One region of the Hafnia sp. CBA7124 genome, then DNA from elsewhere that is predicted to be linked to it. Evidence: predicted binding sites of a transcription regulator. Region 1 holds the regulator's gene; each other region holds the start of a gene.
What was found. The regulator CRP, encoded in region 1, controls carbon source genes, mostly activating them, when cyclic AMP is high. The targets are predictions, from matches to a motif close to ATGTGANNNNNNTCACAT.

Region 1 (4,203 bases):
TTTCATCGCTGATTGCGCTAACCGTGTTTCCTCAGGCCGCTGATACCTTTAAGTCTCAGTTTCCACAGGCCAATATACACGCCAAAGAAGCGCAGCTCTCGACGCTTCTACCGGCCTTGCGTGAAGGGCGACTCGATTTTGCCATCGGCACGCTAACAGTCGAAACTACGCCAATAGATCTGGTACGTGAGCCGCTATTTGAATCGCCCTTTTGCATTATCGCTCACCGCGACAACCCATTTTCTCAGGCTAAATCGTTAGAAGAGCTGAAGCACGCAAAATGGCTGATACCTGAAACCGATATGGGCTACTACCAGCAGCTAGAATCAGCCATGGGGAATTTTTACCACCAGCTTAGTCAATCACCGATCCGAACGGACTCCGTGGTGTGCGGATTAAGCATGGTGCAACAGGCACAATACCTCACCATCGTGGCCCGGGCGATGCGGGAACCGCTGGGATTAGGCAATACGCTCTGTGCATTGCCTATCGACGATTTACCCACCGCCCAGTATTGCGTGTTCTATTCACAAAAATCGCCGCTGACCTTAACGGCGCGGCGATTCTTGGATTTATTACGTTGGGAATGCCAAAACTATGCTTGGGAGTAAAAACGTTACTCAACCACGATAGTTTCAAAGCTGTGAGTAATATTCACCGCTTGACCCAACATCAGCGCTACCGAGCAATACTTCTCGGCCGATAAGGCGACTGCGCGTTCAACGGCTTTATCAGTCAGTCCTTTGCCGGTAACCACGAAATGCAGATTGATGTGAGTAAACAAACGAGGGGCTTCTTCGCGGCGCTCAGAGGTTAATTTTACTTCACAGTCGCGCACGTCCAGTCGCCCTTTCTGTAAAATAGAAACCACGTCAATCGCGCTGCATCCACCCGCAGACATCAGCACCATTTCCATTGGGCTTGGTGCTTTATCGCCAGCGTTTCCATCCATAAGAATTTGATGCCCTGAAGCGGATTCACCCAGAAAAGTCATCCCTTCAACCCATTTCACTCGTGCCTGCATGTTTATCACCCCTTTGGTTAAATTTTGGCATCAGACTACGCTTTCTATAAAAAACAGGCAATCAGAGGCCTCACTTCTTGATGCTGAAGCGAGACAACACAAGACACCTGCACAAAGCTGTGCTACAAACTATGCCGAAATGGATCTTTATGGATTGAAACGGGTATAGATCAATAACTCTAGGAAATAATTACCTTAGCCTATTACTCTATATCTCGATTATGAAGTGCTATACAAGTTAATAAGCAAAGCCCCGTGCCACGATAAGCACACTGTCAGGATCAGTATCCCGATATTAGGGCAGCGATAACAACAGAGGATAATAGCGAATGGTTCTCGGCAAACCGCAAACAGACCCGACTCTTGAATGGTTCTTGTCTCATTGCCATATCCACAAGTATCCGTCCAAAAGTACCCTGATCCACCAAGGTGAAAAGGCTGAAACCCTGTACTACATCGTTAAGGGCTCCGTTGCTGTATTGATTAAAGATGAAGAAGGCAAAGAAATGATCCTTTCTTATCTCAATCAGGGCGATTTCATTGGTGAACTAGGCTTATTTGAGGAAGGGCAAGAACGTAGCGCCTGGGTTCGTGCAAAAACCGCCTGTGAAGTGGCTGAAATTTCTTACAAGAAGTTCCGCCAGCTCATTCAGGTCAATCCAGATATTCTGATGCGCCTGTCTGCTCAGATGGCTAGCCGTTTACAGGTTACCTCTGAAAAAGTCGGCAACCTTGCATTCTTGGACGTAACCGGTCGTATCGCTCAGACCCTGCTGAATCTGGCCAAACAGCCAGATGCCATGACTCATCCAGATGGTATGCAGATCAAGATCACTCGTCAGGAAATTGGCCAGATCGTTGGCTGCTCCCGTGAAACCGTTGGTCGTATTCTGAAGATGCTGGAAGATCAAAATCTGATCTCCGCACACGGAAAAACCATCGTCGTTTACGGCACTCGCTGATAGATGACGCCCGTGTAGCCCTGCTGCACGGGTTTCTTTAGCTATGTGGCGGCGGTTCATCTACCACCCGGAAGTCAACTACGCACTGCGTCAAACGCTGGTGCTGTGTCTTCCTGTGCTATTCGGCCTGTTGATAGGTAATCTACAACTTGGGCTGATGTTCTCTTTAGTTCCCGCCTGCTGCAATATCGCCGGGCTCGATACTCCGCATAAACGCTTTATTAAACGATTAGTCGTTGGCGGCAGCTTATTTGCCTTCAGCAGTTTTCTGCTACAGCAATGCTTACTCTGGCAAATTCCCCTACCGCTGATCATGCTCGGTTTAGCCTTGTTGCTTGGCGTTAACGGTGAAATTAGCCCGCTACACGCACGGCTTATGCCTGCCGCGCTGGTTGCCTCTATTTTTACCCTGAGCATGGCGGGAAGCGTACCGATCTGGCATGGGCCACTGCTGTATATTGTCGGCACTATTTGGTATGGCGCTTTCACCTGGTTTTGGTTTCTGCTGTGGAAAGGGCAACCGATCCGCGAGAACCTCAGCCAGCTCTACGTTCAGCTTGGCGACTACATGGAAGCCAAATACAGCCTGCTAACTCAGCATATCGATCCTGAAACCGCGCTGCCTCCGTTGCTACAACGCCAGCAAAAAGTGATGGATCTTATTGCTCAGATCTATCAGCAAATGCACATGCTATCGTTGGTGCATAATCCTGAATACAAACGCCTGCTGCGCTATTTTCAGGTCGCATTAGACTTGCAAGAACACATCACCGTTAGCCTGTCTCAGCCTGATGAAGTGCAGAAGCTGGTCGAAAAAAGTCAGGCCGAGGCGATATTACGCCGCAATGCTCAGGTCATTACCGAGCGACTTAAAACGGTTGCCGACGATATTTTGTATCACCGTTATCCCCAACATTTCTCGATGGATAATGAGCTATCGGCGCTAGAAAAACTGTCTAATCAGCACCCAGATAACCCCGTTGGCAAATTCTGTTATTATCATTTTAGCCGTGTGGCTCGCCTGCTAGAGCGCCAACGCCCACTATATCAACGCAATCTGATGTCCACTCAGCAGCGGCTTCCCTTCTGGCCTGCGCTGCGCGCCTATCTTTCGTTGAAGTCGGTAGCACTGCGCAACGCCGCACGATTAGGTATTACGCTGGCTGCGGGCAGTAGCCTCGGCATGTTATTCCATCTGCCAAAGCCCTATTGGGTTTTGCTGACCATCATGTTGGTGATTCAGAATGGCTATAACGCGACGCGCGTTAGGATCCAGCACCGTGCGCTAGGCACCTTTGTTGGGTTAATTGTTGCCGCAGGACTACTGCAGCTCAACCTACCGTTGAACGTCACGCTTAGCTGCATGCTGGTAATTACCATCGCGGCTTATTTGGTGCTCAGGAAAAACTACGGTCTGGCCGTGATCGGTTTCACCATCACGGCGGTGTACACGCTTCAGCTGTTACAGCTTAACGGATTACATTTCTTGGTTCCGCGCCTCATCGATACGGTTCTCGGTTGTATTCTTGCCTTTGCCAGCACCATCTGGCTGTGGCCACAGTGGCAAAGCGGCTTGCTGCGCAAAAATGCACATCAGGCATTGGAGGCCTACCAAGACGAACTGCGCCTTTTACTGTCGCCTGAGCCAAAAACGTCCGCGCTGGCCTATGCGCGTATGAAAGTGAATCAGGCACACAATGCCGTCTTTACTTCGCTGAATCAGGCGATGCAGGAACCGGGATTTGACTCACGTTACTTAACGGATATGCGCCTGTGGATCACCCACAGTCAGTTTATCGTTGAGCATCTCAATGCCATGACGATCCTCGCACGCGACCACTACATGCTCACCGAGAATCTGGCACAGGATTATTTACAGCGTTGCGAAATTGCGTTGCAGCTTTGTCAGCAACGTTTGGAACATGATGGTCCAACGCTCAATGACAACGCCGCCGTATTTCAGTCTGACGATCAAGAAACTAACGGTATGCCCGTTACGCAAATTGAAGTGCATCTTCGACGCATCATTGCGCACTTACGCGCCATGCATACCATTTCGTCGATAGCATGGCGGCAACGGCCACATCACGGGATTTGGATGAGCCGTAAACTCAGGGATTAATTGCCACCCACGACTTTGGCAATCGCTTTTTCCAGCCGTGCCATGCCCTCATGGATATCGGCAAACTCGATAACCAACGAGGGCGCAAAGCGCAA
Region 2 (4,203 bases), 1.6 Mb from region 1:
TCGCCGGGTTTATGTACGCCGCGGTAGGCAGTTTTATTATTCAATCATGGCGACTATTCGACCTCAAAATTCGCCATCATCCCCCTTATTTTCTCAGCACCACAGTCGCCCTGCTGATATATATCAACTTTTTTACCCATCACTATATTGGTGACTATCGTTGGTATATCACCGCCTTTGTTATCGGCATCTATGCGCGGAGCATAGTGGTTTTCACCCCTTACGATCGCGAACGAAAAATGCCATTACTGTTGGCCTTTGTCCTTATCGGCTTCTTTATCTGGCTCGCCGAGAATATCAGCACCTTTTTTGGTATTTGGAAATACCCTAATCAGCTTGGAGCGTGGTCTGCGGTACACGTTGGAAAGTGGAGTTCATGGGCTCTGCTGGTCATCATGACATTCACGATTACCACCTATCTTAAAGATATCAAACGACGGATCCATATTGCGCAGTAGCGCAAACGCTCTTTGATTAAATGAAAAAAAGCCCACGGAATCACTCCCGTGGGCTTTTTCATCACATCACGCTTAGAACAACGTGAATGCAATCATTCCGACGACGCCACCCACGGTGCCCAGAATAGTTTCCATTACGGTCCACGTTTTCAACGTTTGCAGTTCGTTAGCGCCGGTAAATTTACCGAACAGCCAGAAGCCCGCATCGTTCACGTGGCTCAATACAATCGAACCACCTGCAATACAGGTAGCCAGCGCCGCGAGTTGACCACCGTTCAGACCAAGCTGAGTGGTAACCGGTAAGACCAAGCCTACCGTCGTTAAGCATGCAACGGTTGCAGAACCTTGGATCACACGCACTGCGGCCGACAATACAAAACACGCAACCGCAATCGGTAAACCGGCACCAATCAATGCATCACCCAGCGCAGGGCCAACGCCTGAATCGACGAGAATTTGTTTAAATACGCCGCCCGCACCGGTCATCAGCAGGATAATCCCCGCTGGTTGAATCGCCGCAGAACAAATAGACATGATCTGCTCTTTGCTCATGCCGCGTGGTTTTGCCAAGCCGTAGATAACCACCAGACAGGCGATCAGGATCGCGGTAAATGGATGACCGATAAACTCTAACCAATCATATAAATTTGTATTTGGTGTTACGAAGCGTGCACCAATGGTTTTCATCCCTACCAACACCAGCGGGCAAAGCACCAACGCCAAGCTCAGGCCAAATGAAGGCATGTTTGATTTATCTAATACCGGTGCATTTTCTTCTTCTGGCATTGGCCAGCTAACACGTTTGCTGATGAAGTTACCAAACAGAGGACCCGCCAGCAGCATCCCCAGAATCGCCGCCACCAGACCAATCGCAATCATCCAGCCAAAATCTGCATTCATCTGTGCAGCTAACAACATCGGTACCGGCCCTGGCAACAAGAATGCAGCCGCGCTCGCAACACCGGCGAACAGCGGGATCGCCATTTTTACCACATTGCCGTTAGTACGACGTGCTACGGCAAAAACCACACCAATCAACAGCACAATCGCCACGTCAAAGAATAGCGGCAGCGCACACACCAAACCGGCAATACCCAGCGCATAATGAGCGCGTTTCTCACCAAAGCTTTTCAGCAAATGGGCTGCAATCTGGTCTAACGCCCCTGTCTCATGCAGGATTTTGCCAAACATCGCACCAAGAGCCACCACGATAGTCAGGAAGCCCAGTGTGCCGCCCATACCATCCTGCATGGCCTGAGTAATTTTACTCAGCGGCATGCCAGAAAAAATACCTGCGCCAATCGACACCAGCATCAGCGCGACAAAAGCATGCAAACGCGCTTTCATCACTAAAAAAAGGAGAAGCAGTACAGAGCCGACAGCGGTGCCGACAAGAGTCATGGTATCCACAGAATTATCCCTGATTAGAACGTTGTTGGATGTGTTTCAACGTGTCAGCAATGACGGCGTCGAGCGGTTGATTAATATCAATGGCACAAACATCCTGTTCGTCTGAATCAGGCACTTCCAGCGCCTCAAATTGGGAAACCAACATCTGAGGTTTAAAGAAATGCCCTTTACGTGCTTTCATACGGGATTCGATAAGATCAAAATCGCCATCCATATACACAAAAGAGAGATTTCCATTACCTTCACGTAAACGGTCGCGGTAGCGTTTTTTCAGTGCGGAGCACACGATGATTGAAACATCGTTGGTGCGTTGCATGGCAAATGCGGCATCGTTCAACGCACTCAGCCAAGGAGCACGATCTTCGTCGTTCAACGCATGCCCTTCTGACATTTTGTTAATGTTGCTGCGTGGGTGCAAAAAATCGCCATCTAAAAAGCCACACGATAATTTTTGGGACACCGCACTCGCAACGGCCGATTTGCCGCTGCCCGATACGCCCATAACCACATACACGTAATGGGGCTTTTGTGTGTTTTTCATTGACTGGCTCCAGACATTTAGTGTTTTGTTGACGCTGGCATGCAAACCCCACGTCGATGTTACCGGTAATTGTTATCGGTAACATTGTCAGCCCCTTTACATAAACTTGCAATGTGAGCCAGCGCACAAAACTTTCTTGTGTGATCTATATCGCAATTTTAATTAGCGTCAGAACAATCACCATGAGAAGAAATAACAGGAATGCAACAGATGAAGGAGTAAAAACAATTTCATTAATGTTATTATTCAGTCATGAAATCAGTTAATTAGCGCGAAGAATCGGAGATTAAAAGAGCGCCAAAGCGCTCATTTTGAAGGGGGATGTGGGATGAAAATCAGAAATAGCTACTGCCCGTAATAGGCATTTTCGCCATGCTTACGTAAATAGTGTTTATCCAGCAACGTTTGCTGCATATCCGGTAACTGAGGGCTTAGTTGCTGCGAGAAAATCCCCATATAGGCAACCTCCTCAAGCACAACGGCGTTATGCACCGCATCAATGGGATCTTTGCCCCAAGCAAATGGCCCATGAGAATGCACCAAAACCGCAGGCATCTGTTCAGCATCAATATGACGCTCTTGAAACGTCTTAACAATCACCTGCCCTGTTTCCCATTCATAGCTATGCTGAATCTCTTCAGGCGTCATTAGCCGGGTACAGGGAATGTTTCCGTAATAGTAATCAGCATGGGTTGTGCCCCAAGCAGGGATGTCCCGCCCCGCCTGAGACCAAATCGTTGCATGGCGTGAGTGCGTATGCACAATTCCGCCAATATTCTGAAAAGCTAAATACAGACCACGGTGGGTTTCAGTATCCGAAGATGGCTTCCACTTTCCCTCCACCACCGCGCCTGAGACCACATCGACTACCACCATATCTTCAGCGTTCATACCTACGTATTCGACACCAGAAGGCTTAATCACCATCAGCCCCGTAGCACGATCGATGCCGCTGACGTTTCCCCAAGTAAATGTGACCAACCCATATTTGGGCAGCGCCAAATTTGCGGCCAGTACCTGCTGTTTCAGTTCTTCGAGCATAGCTTCTCTCCCCACGTTGATAGCCTATTGTCCAGAACATGGCTCATCGCGGGTATGGGAAAACTGGCTACAAATCACTGGGGAATTGGCTAAATAAGAGGAATTGAGAGCATGCGCAACCGCATCGATAGCACTATTCGTTCATAGGAATAATTCAAAATAAGAATATTTACCTATTTTGAATTTAGCAAATAAATATACTAATCCACATAGATATCACGGCAGTCAGCAGAATTATATTTCACTGATACGGCCAATACCAAGCATTACATTCTGGATTAACAATAACCAACAGCTAATTTTCTGCACGAAGCATGTCCTATACTTATATGGAAATATAATCGTCAGAAGCTTAAAAGGAGTAAGTGATGAATACAACAATGAAACGTTTTGCAGCGGCAGCACTGGCAGTGACGCTGGTTGCCTCTCTAAGTGCTTGTTCAAACTGGTCTAAACGCGACCGTAACACCGCGATTGGTGCTGGTGCTGGGGCCTTAGGTGGCGCTGTTCTTACCGATGGCAGTGCGTTAGGTACCGTGGGTGGTGCCGCTGTTGGTGGGATCATCGGCCATCAGGTTGGCAAATAATACGACTTCTATGATTTATCTGTGGGCTGATTTTTATATCAGCCCATTTTTTATTCAAAGAACAAAACGGCTAATCAGCCACCGGCTAACTTTACCTTGTGACCTTTGGCCTCAAGTAGTTGCTTCAGCAAATCCCTCTTGTCACCTTGAATTTCAATCACGCCAT
Region 3 (4,203 bases), 2.2 Mb from region 1:
ATGTTGCTTGAGGTCGGAATTAATATCCGTCGTATCGCGCCACTGATGACTCAGTTGCATAATGCGCCGCTCAAGGTGCATCAAATTACACCGCAGCCGATTGGCGTGGTGACGATTTACCCCGGAATTTCCGCCGATGTGGTGCGTAACTTCTTGCGCCAGCCGGTCAAGGCACTGATCTTGCGTTCTTACGGCGTGGGCAACGCTCCGCAAAAAGCCGATTTGCTGGCAGAATTGCAGGAAGCCTCCGATCGTGGGATCGTGGTGGTTAACCTGACCCAATGCATTTCAGGCCGCGTGAATATGGAAGGTTACGCCACGGGAAATGCGCTGGCGCATGCGGGCGTAATCAGCGGTTTCGACATGACGGTTGAAGCGGCGCTAACAAAACTGCACTATCTGTTGTGCCAAAATCTCAACCCTGAGCAAATTCGCGAATTGATGAAACAGGATCTTCGCGGAGAGTTGAGCATCACCGACTAAGAAAAATTAAAAAAAGGAACTGCCAATGTCAGCCGCATTATTGCTTATCGATTTACAGAATGACTTTTGCCCGCAGGGCGCACTGGCAGTCTCCGAAGGCGATCGAGTAATTCCTATCGCTTTGAATGCGATTAAACAGGCACAGCAAAACAGCGTGCCGGTTATTGCGACTCAAGATTGGCATCCCGCGTATCACGGTAGTTTTGCCAGCCAGTCTGGGGGAAAAATCGGTGAAATGGGCGAGCTGGCAGGCTTAGAACAAATTTGGTGGCCCGATCACTGTATTCAAGGTTCAGAAGGCGCTGAGTTTCATCCACAGCTGAATGCCGCCTATTTCGATCACATCGTGCACAAAGGCACCGATGCCACAATCGATAGCTACAGCGCGTTTTTTGACAATGGCCGCAGAGCCTCAACGGAGTTGCATAGCTGGCTGCAAAGGCATCAAATCGACACGCTCTACATGATGGGGCTAGCCACGGATTATTGCGTAAAATACTCGGTGATGGATGCGCTGCATCTGGGTTATCGCGTGGTGGTGATTACCGACGGTTGCCGGGGCGTCAATATCAAGCCTGAAGACAGCAAAATTGCGCTCCAGCAGATGCAAACGCTAGGCGCAACGTTAATGACGTTAAGCGATGTTAGATTTTAAACCTTTATTCTCTTGCATAGGACGGATGGCAATCAACGCTTCCGCCCTACCGCTCTCAAGCCACGACACAGTGCCACCTGAAAAATGCTGCCTGAATAAAGCGTTATGCTTCAGGCTTTAGACGAATGATGGCATCGCGCTCGAAGCCTTTTTTAAAGTCCTGCTTACTTTTCATTTCAATTTGACCCTGCGTATTGATGCTCATGTGCTGAGGATCGGTGTTATGGCGCGACTGCCATAGCATCACCATTTGCAGGCTGTTTTCTTTTTGCTCTGGCGTCAAACTCACGCCGTCTGGCCATTTTCCGAGTTCGACTGCGGTTGCCAAGCGTTGATAAATTTCTGGCGTCATCACCGACAGCAAATCGTCTAGTTCCATTTTAAACCTCGTTTAAGATGCACTTTGCTGAATCGTTTCTTCTGCGCTATAATAAGCACATAGAAAAGAGTTTATTGTTAGCCCTGAGTCTGTTTACCAGAGTCTTCATCGGTGAAGCTAAGCGATGCAGAGTTCACGCAATAGCGGTCGCCGGTAGGCTGTGGTCCATCAGGGAAAACGTGGCCAAGATGCGCATCACAGTGAGCGCAGCGAATTTCAGTACGCTGCATGCCGTGTGAATTGTCTTCAAGGTAGCGGATAGCCTCCGCACTCACGGGCTGGTAGAAGCTAGGCCAGCCGCAGCCAGAATCGTATTTGCTGTTAGAGTAGAACAGTGGGCTGTTACAACACAGACAGTGATAAATGCCTTCTTGTTTATTGTGTAGCAGTTTTCCGCTAAAAGGCGGTTCAGTACCCCGCTGTTGTGTAACGTAGCGTTGCATCTCAGTTAAGTCATTCGGGTGTTGTGCAGAGAAATCGTCTTTAGCCATTTGTGCGTTCTCGAAGAGTTGTTTTTGATTATCATTGATCACTTTTTTTGGCGATTAATTATAACAAACAGTTAACAACGGTTCAGCCAATTTTGGTCTAAACTGTTTAGCGAATCGGCGGCAGCCTCATTTTTGTGATGAGCATCACAAATGAAAGTCGAGATGGCTTGAGACTCAGATGACTGCCCCCATGTATAATCCGAAACAGAGTGTTAAATGGAAGCGTGTGATATGTGCTCAGCCAAGGCTTCGCTTTGATTTACAGCAATAATTGACACGATTCCGCTTGACGCTTTATAAGGTTTTTGTAATTTTACAAGCAACCTTTTATTCACTAACCAATAGCTGGTGGAATATATGACTATCAAAGTAGGTATCAACGGTTTTGGCCGTATCGGCCGTATTGTTTTCCGTGCTGCTCAAGAACGTTCTGACATCGAAATCGTTGCAATCAACGACCTGTTAGACGCTGAGTATATGGCTTACATGCTGAAGTACGACTCTACTCACGGTCGTTTCAACGGCACTGTTGAAGTTAAAGATGGCCATCTGGTCGTTAACGGCAAAACAATCCGTGTTACCGCAGAACGTGATCCGGCTAACCTGAAATGGAACGAAGTCAACGTTGACGTTGTTGCTGAAGCAACTGGTCTGTTCCTGACTGACGAAACTGCACGTAAGCACATCGCTGCTGGTGCTAAGAAAGTCGTTCTGACTGGTCCTTCTAAAGACAACACCCCAATGTTCGTAATGGGTGTTAACGATAAGACTTATGCTGGCCAAGATATCGTTTCTAACGCATCTTGCACCACTAACTGCCTGGCTCCACTGGCTAAAGTTCTGAACGACAAGTTCGGTATCGTTGAAGCACTGATGACTACCGTTCATGCGACTACCGCAACTCAGAAAACCGTTGATGGCCCGTCTCACAAAGACTGGCGCGGCGGCCGCGGCGCATCCCAGAACATCATTCCTTCATCTACCGGTGCTGCTAAAGCTGTAGGTAAAGTAATCCCAGAACTGAACGGCAAACTGACTGGTATGGCGTTCCGCGTTCCTACCCCTAACGTTTCTGTTGTTGACCTGACTGCTCGTATCGAGAAGAAAGCAACTTACAAAGAAATCTGTGCTGCAATGAAAGCTGCGTCTGAAGGCGAGCTGAAAGGCGTACTGGGTTACACCGAAGATGACGTAGTTTCTACTGACTTCAACGGTGAAGTTTGCACTTCAGTATTCGATGCTAAAGCTGGTATCGCGCTGAACGACAACTTTGTGAAACTGGTTTCTTGGTACGATAACGAAACTGGCTACTCAAACAAAGTTCTGGATCTGATCGCTCACATCTCTAAATAATTTAGCGATGAGAAGTTGATGAGAGGGCGACATTTATGTCGCCCTTTTTTTTGGTTTTTTGCACCTAGCATATGAAGGCCAATCTGATGTCACAACAAAATTTGTCTGAAAAAATCTTTACCCTGCCCGTTCAAGAACAAATCACCCCATACATTTCTCAACGCCAAATAGACGAACTTCCTGTTGTCGTAGTTAATCATCCCAAAGTTCGCGCTGCTGTCACCCTGCAAGGCGCGCATTTACTCACTTGGCAGCCTTCTGGTGAGAAACCCGTACTGTGGTTGAGCAGCGAAACCGCATTCAAAAACGGCGTGGCAATTCGCGGCGGAATTCCTATTTGTTGGCCTTGGTTTGGCCCTGCCGGTCAGCCCGCGCATGGTTTTGCCCGTAATCTGCCTTGGACACTTACCGCGCATGATGAAGATGAAAGCGGCGTGATCTTAACGTTCACCCTCGAACAAAGCGCTGAAAGCAAAAAACATTGGCCGCATGACTTCTGCCTGATTGCACGCTTCAAGCTCGGCGAAGTATGCGAAATGGAATTGGAGTCTCACGGTGAATACGAATACACCGCCGCACTTCATACCTATTTCAATATCGGTGACATCACCCAGATTGACGTCAGTGGTTTGGGCTCGCCATACATTGATAAAGTCAACCCAGGCACCGGCGAACAGCAAGGCAATTTGACCTTTGCAACGCGCACAGACCGTATCTATACCAAGCCTGAACCATTTAGCGTCATCACGGACAAAGCGTTACAGCGAGTGATTGAGGTGCATCACCATAACAATACTGATGTGGTTGCATGGAACCCGTGGTCTGAGCTTTCTGTGAGCATG
Region 4 (4,203 bases), 430 kb from region 1:
GGTGATGATATCTGCTTGTGCAATTTGTTGAATGGCATCAGCGCTGTTGCTATGAATGGCGCTTACGCGGTTAACCTGTTCGACGCGCGCATTTTCACCCACGACGTTGACCTGATAGCTTTGCTGGTGAGCAAGCTGATCGACCAACGGCTGGTTTACGTCTGCAAAAGTGAGTTCCGCCTGTGCATCTGCCAATAATTTACCAATAAAGCCACGACCGATATTACCTGCACCAAAATGAATCGCTTTCATATTTTTGACCTCAAACCTATCCGTAAAAAGGGGGGCGGGGGAGCCCCCAAGAACGGCGTCGACAGCAACGGCACTTTTATAGGGCCGACTGGCTGCGGTGAACAACGCCGTGTAATTGCCTTATGCCGCTTGTTCGCCAGACAGAAGATCTAAGATCTCCTGAACACTGGTGGTTTGCGCCAGACGTTCGATTACGCCTTCGTCATCCAGTGCGTTGGTTAAGCGGGCAATGACCTGAATGTGCTCGTTATTACGCGCAGCGATGCCGATAACCAGTCGAGCGACATCGTCTGGTTCATCACCGAATCGAACGCCGTGAGGGTATTGGCAAATGACGATCCCGGTGCGTAATACGCGGTCTTTGGCTTCTACGGTGCCGTGCGGAACGGCGATAGATTCTCCTAAATAAGTTGAGGTAAGTGCTTCGCGGGCGAGCATGGCGTCGATGTAATCCGGTTCGACATAGCCGCCAGATACCAGCATTTCACCGGCAAAGCGAATGGCTTGCTCTTTGGTGTCGGCGGTTAAGTTCAGGAAGATGTTGGCTGCGCTGAGCTTAAATAGATTCTCTTCGCGATCGGTTGATTCAAATGAGTCATCGTTAGCGGCGATGATAGTTTGGTTGATCAAGCGGTTGTCGTTTGCCGCCTGCGGCAGTTTGGCCGCTAGTAAACGGGTTGTAAGATCGGTATACAGCCCGCTATCAAGGAAATTGCTTAATGAAATATGCATCGCCTGTGGTGCGTGGCGCATCGCGCGTTCGGTTAAATCCTGATGAGTGATCACCAGATCAACGTCTTCAGGCAGGCTGTTAATCGCGCAGTTCACTACGGAAATATGGCTCAGCCCTGCGTCTTTTACCTTTTTACGTAGAACTCCCGCGCCCATCGCGCTTGAGCCCATTCCGGCGTCGCAGGCCACGATAATTTTGCGCACGTGATGTAAATCTTTAGACAAATCAAGCGTGGCACGCATGGCTGGCTGAGGTTCGACTCCAGTCACTTTTCCACCGGATTTAGACTGTTGTTTCATGCCTTGCATGCGACGAGTGGCTTCCGCTAAGCCGTTACTTTCTTCATCACCGACGCGAGCGCGTTTAAGCAACATGGCAGAGGTTAAGAACGAAACCAGCGTTGAAGCCATAATCGACAGCACGACGCCGATAAGAGATGCTTTTGGTGTCATTAGCAACACTGCAAAAATAGAACCCGGAGACGCAGGGGAAACTAAGCCCGCGTTAAAGAGGGTCAGCGTGAATACGCCGGTCATGCCACCCAGAATCACGGCCAGAATCAGACGTGGATTCATTAACACATATGGGAAATAGATTTCGTGGATACCACCGAAGAAATGGATGATTGCGGCACCGCCAGCGGACTGTTTTGCACTGCCTTTGCCGAAGAACATGTAAGCCAGCAGAACACCTAGTCCTGGACCTGGGTTTGCTTCAATCAGGAAGAAAATGGATTTGCCGGTTTCTGTTGCCTGCTGAATACCTAACGGTGAGAAGATCCCGTGGTTGATGGCGTTATTCAGGAACAAAATCTTGGCGGGTTCGACGAAGATAGACGTTAATGGCAGCAGGTTGTTCTGCACCATAATATTCACGCCAGCCGCTAATATTTTTGAAAGCGACTCTACCAACGGCCCAATCGCCATGAATGCCAGCATCGCCAGCAGCATGCCGATAATGCCCGCGGAGAAGTTGTTCACCAACATTTCAAAGCCGCTTTTGATTTTGCCGTCAACCCAGCGATCAAAGTGTTTGATTGCCCAGCCGCCTAATGGGCCTGCAATCATTGCGCCCATGAACATGGGCATATCTGCGCCCACAATCACGCCCATGGTGGTAATTGCACCCACCACGCCACCGCGCTCACCGCCGATTAAACGGCCACCGGTATAACCAATCAATAATGGCAGCAGATAGCTGATCATTGGGCCAACCAGCTTGGCTAATGTTTCATTTGGCAGCCAGCCGGTAGGAATAAATAAAGCGGTAATCAAACCCCATGCGATGAATGCGCCGATATTGGGCATCACCATATTGCTGAGGAAGCGGCCAAAATTCTGTACCTTGACCTTGATATCTGGTGATAACATAAAACACCCCTCGTGGTGCGCTAAGATGTTGCGCGTCGTAATAGTTGTGGTGGTTTCGCCAAAAACCGTCCTGTCGTTCTGTATGCAAAATCGACTCTATCACGCCGTTTTCATCTCGCGTACCCCGTGGGGGATTTGTGATCTTGATCTCGTAATTTCCCCCTCTATTGGGGTGTTTATGGTGATATTGATCACATAAGTAGGCTGAAAGTCTGCTACAAAGTTAAAATATCGCCCGTTATGGGTGGTTTTGTGTGACGCAAATCACTTAAGTTGTTAGTGGTTTTGTTTTTAAATTGTGATTCTCTTCACAAGTTATTTTGCATCCCATCAGCATGCCATCGACACACCTCAGGTTTTCACCCAACGCGTTATAAAATTACATGTAGTGTTTTTTGGGTATAAAAAAACCACACAATCTGGTTAAGTAGCCAGCATTACGCAATCTAGTGGCTTACGAAGCTAGGTGCATGCAAGTTTGCAGCGCTAGCTTTGCTAAGCTATTTTTTACTCAGTTTTTTAGTGGTGGATTCTATGTGCTGGATGCTGTGCTTAGGAACAGGAAGGTTTTCTGGCATGGTGCCGCCTAGTTCTTCAATGGTTTTCCGAACCTTTTGGCCCACATTAAAATGTGTCTGATTGGCTTGTTGCCTTGATTTTATCTGGTCACGACGTAGCTTTTCTTCTGTTTGTGTTGCTCTAAACAGGTTGGCTGCTAATTCAGTAGAACCCATGAAATCGAGAATTTTTTGACTCTTTTTGAGCTCTTTACGCTGGTGAATGGCATTTTGGTCTAGCCCGCCGTAGAGGCCTTTATATCCATGGTTCTGGAAAATGGCAAAATCCATCGTGGTTGCAACACCGGCTTGTTGAGCGGCTTCAACGAGTTGTTTGTTATGTTCTTTTAATTCATTACGCAGAAACAAACGTTTTTCATCTTCTCGTAAACGCTTAAAAGTTTCGTCATCAGCTAATTCTTGGCGTCGAGTTTGAAGTGCGAAGTATGTTTGACCTGCCGCTATGACGGGTTTGTTAGGATCGCCGTTTTGAACCACGAGGTAGCAGGCATAACGGGAGAGGGCGATATCTTTTAACTTTCGTTGAGCTCCAGAGCCAATTTTGACCATATCGAGGACATCCTCGAAATGGTCACCAGCGTTGTGCCCACTGTTTAAACATGCATCTTTTGCCCGCTCTAATACAGGAATAAAATGCCGGTATTCTGAGTAATCCAGCAGCTTTGCCAGTGCTCTTGCAGACCAATATTCAGACCCAGATTCATCTACCTGTTTAATTTCTTCGAAGGGCTGGTGGTGCTTATTCATGGTTCACTCCATGTTATTGCATGATGTTTGGAGATGATATCGATCGGTGGTGATGTTGCTGGAAGCAATATCTCATATCCAGATTTTTGCTGGATGGGCAACGAAGGAGTAGCGTTGCCTCCGTTAAAGAAAAACACCCTGTGAGCACTAAGGCTGACAGGGTGTTTCGGCTATTTAATCAGGCTACGAGATGTAAATGTGTTGCCTAAATATTAATTCTGGAAAATAGCCGCGCTGCGGTTTTTCGCATTTAATAATTCTTGATGCTTGGCAGCAATTGAGGTCATTAACTGATTGTATTGATCGACCTGCTGCTGGGTTTGTAGCTGGATGCTTTGGTTATCAAAGCGCGCCTGAGTCCCAATGCTTTGCAGGAAATCACCGACCTGAATCAAATCCTGTGACAGGCTAGCCGCCATAGGAATGATTGGCATCACGGCATTCGCCGGATCGGTGACGACTTTCGCAAAGGCTTGGTCATAAACTGCTTTCACATCATCAGGCTGTTTAAGTGCGGCACGCG

Region 2: the regulator CRP is predicted to act here: its motif matches at 2,548-2,565, upstream of gntK (gluconokinase).
Region 3: the regulator CRP is predicted to act here: its motif matches at 2,141-2,158, upstream of msrB (peptide-methionine (R)-S-oxide reductase MsrB).
Region 4: the regulator CRP is predicted to act here: its motif matches at 2,608-2,625, upstream of CPY98_RS00105 (PTS mannitol transporter subunit IICBA).

Annotation. Positions count from the first base shown of each region.
Region 1 covers NZ_AP017469.1:4,176,778-4,180,980, forward strand. The annotation lists gene CPY98_RS19000 (LysR substrate-binding domain-containing protein) at 1-611, shown strand, start outside; gene CPY98_RS19005 (OsmC family protein) at 617-1,024, opposite strand; gene crp (cAMP-activated global transcriptional regulator CRP) at 1,354-1,986, shown strand; gene CPY98_RS19015 (YccS/YhfK family putative transporter) at 2,030-4,108, shown strand; gene CPY98_RS19020 (aspartate aminotransferase family protein) at 4,105-4,203, opposite strand, start outside.
Region 2 covers NZ_AP017469.1:2,622,122-2,626,324, forward strand. The annotation lists gene CPY98_RS12240 (DUF817 domain-containing protein) at 1-458, shown strand, start outside; gene gntU (gluconate transporter) at 531-1,868, opposite strand; gene gntK (gluconokinase) at 1,873-2,409, opposite strand; gene araD (L-ribulose-5-phosphate 4-epimerase) at 2,755-3,450, opposite strand; gene osmB (osmotically-inducible lipoprotein OsmB) at 3,819-4,037, shown strand; gene yciH (stress response translation initiation inhibitor YciH) at 4,112-4,203, opposite strand, start outside.
Region 3 covers NZ_AP017469.1:2,023,846-2,028,048, reverse strand. The annotation lists gene ansA (asparaginase) at 1-483, shown strand, start outside; gene pncA (bifunctional nicotinamidase/pyrazinamidase) at 509-1,138, shown strand; gene CPY98_RS09305 (YeaC family protein) at 1,242-1,517, opposite strand; gene msrB (peptide-methionine (R)-S-oxide reductase MsrB) at 1,595-2,008, opposite strand; gene gapA (glyceraldehyde-3-phosphate dehydrogenase) at 2,366-3,361, shown strand; gene CPY98_RS09285 (D-hexose-6-phosphate mutarotase) at 3,463-4,203, shown strand, end outside.
Region 4 covers NZ_AP017469.1:20,435-24,637, forward strand. The annotation lists gene CPY98_RS00100 (mannitol-1-phosphate 5-dehydrogenase) at 1-252, opposite strand, end outside; gene CPY98_RS00105 (PTS mannitol transporter subunit IICBA) at 373-2,355, opposite strand; gene dinD (DNA damage-inducible protein D) at 2,856-3,680, opposite strand; gene CPY98_RS00115 (DUF3053 domain-containing protein) at 3,893-4,203, opposite strand, start outside.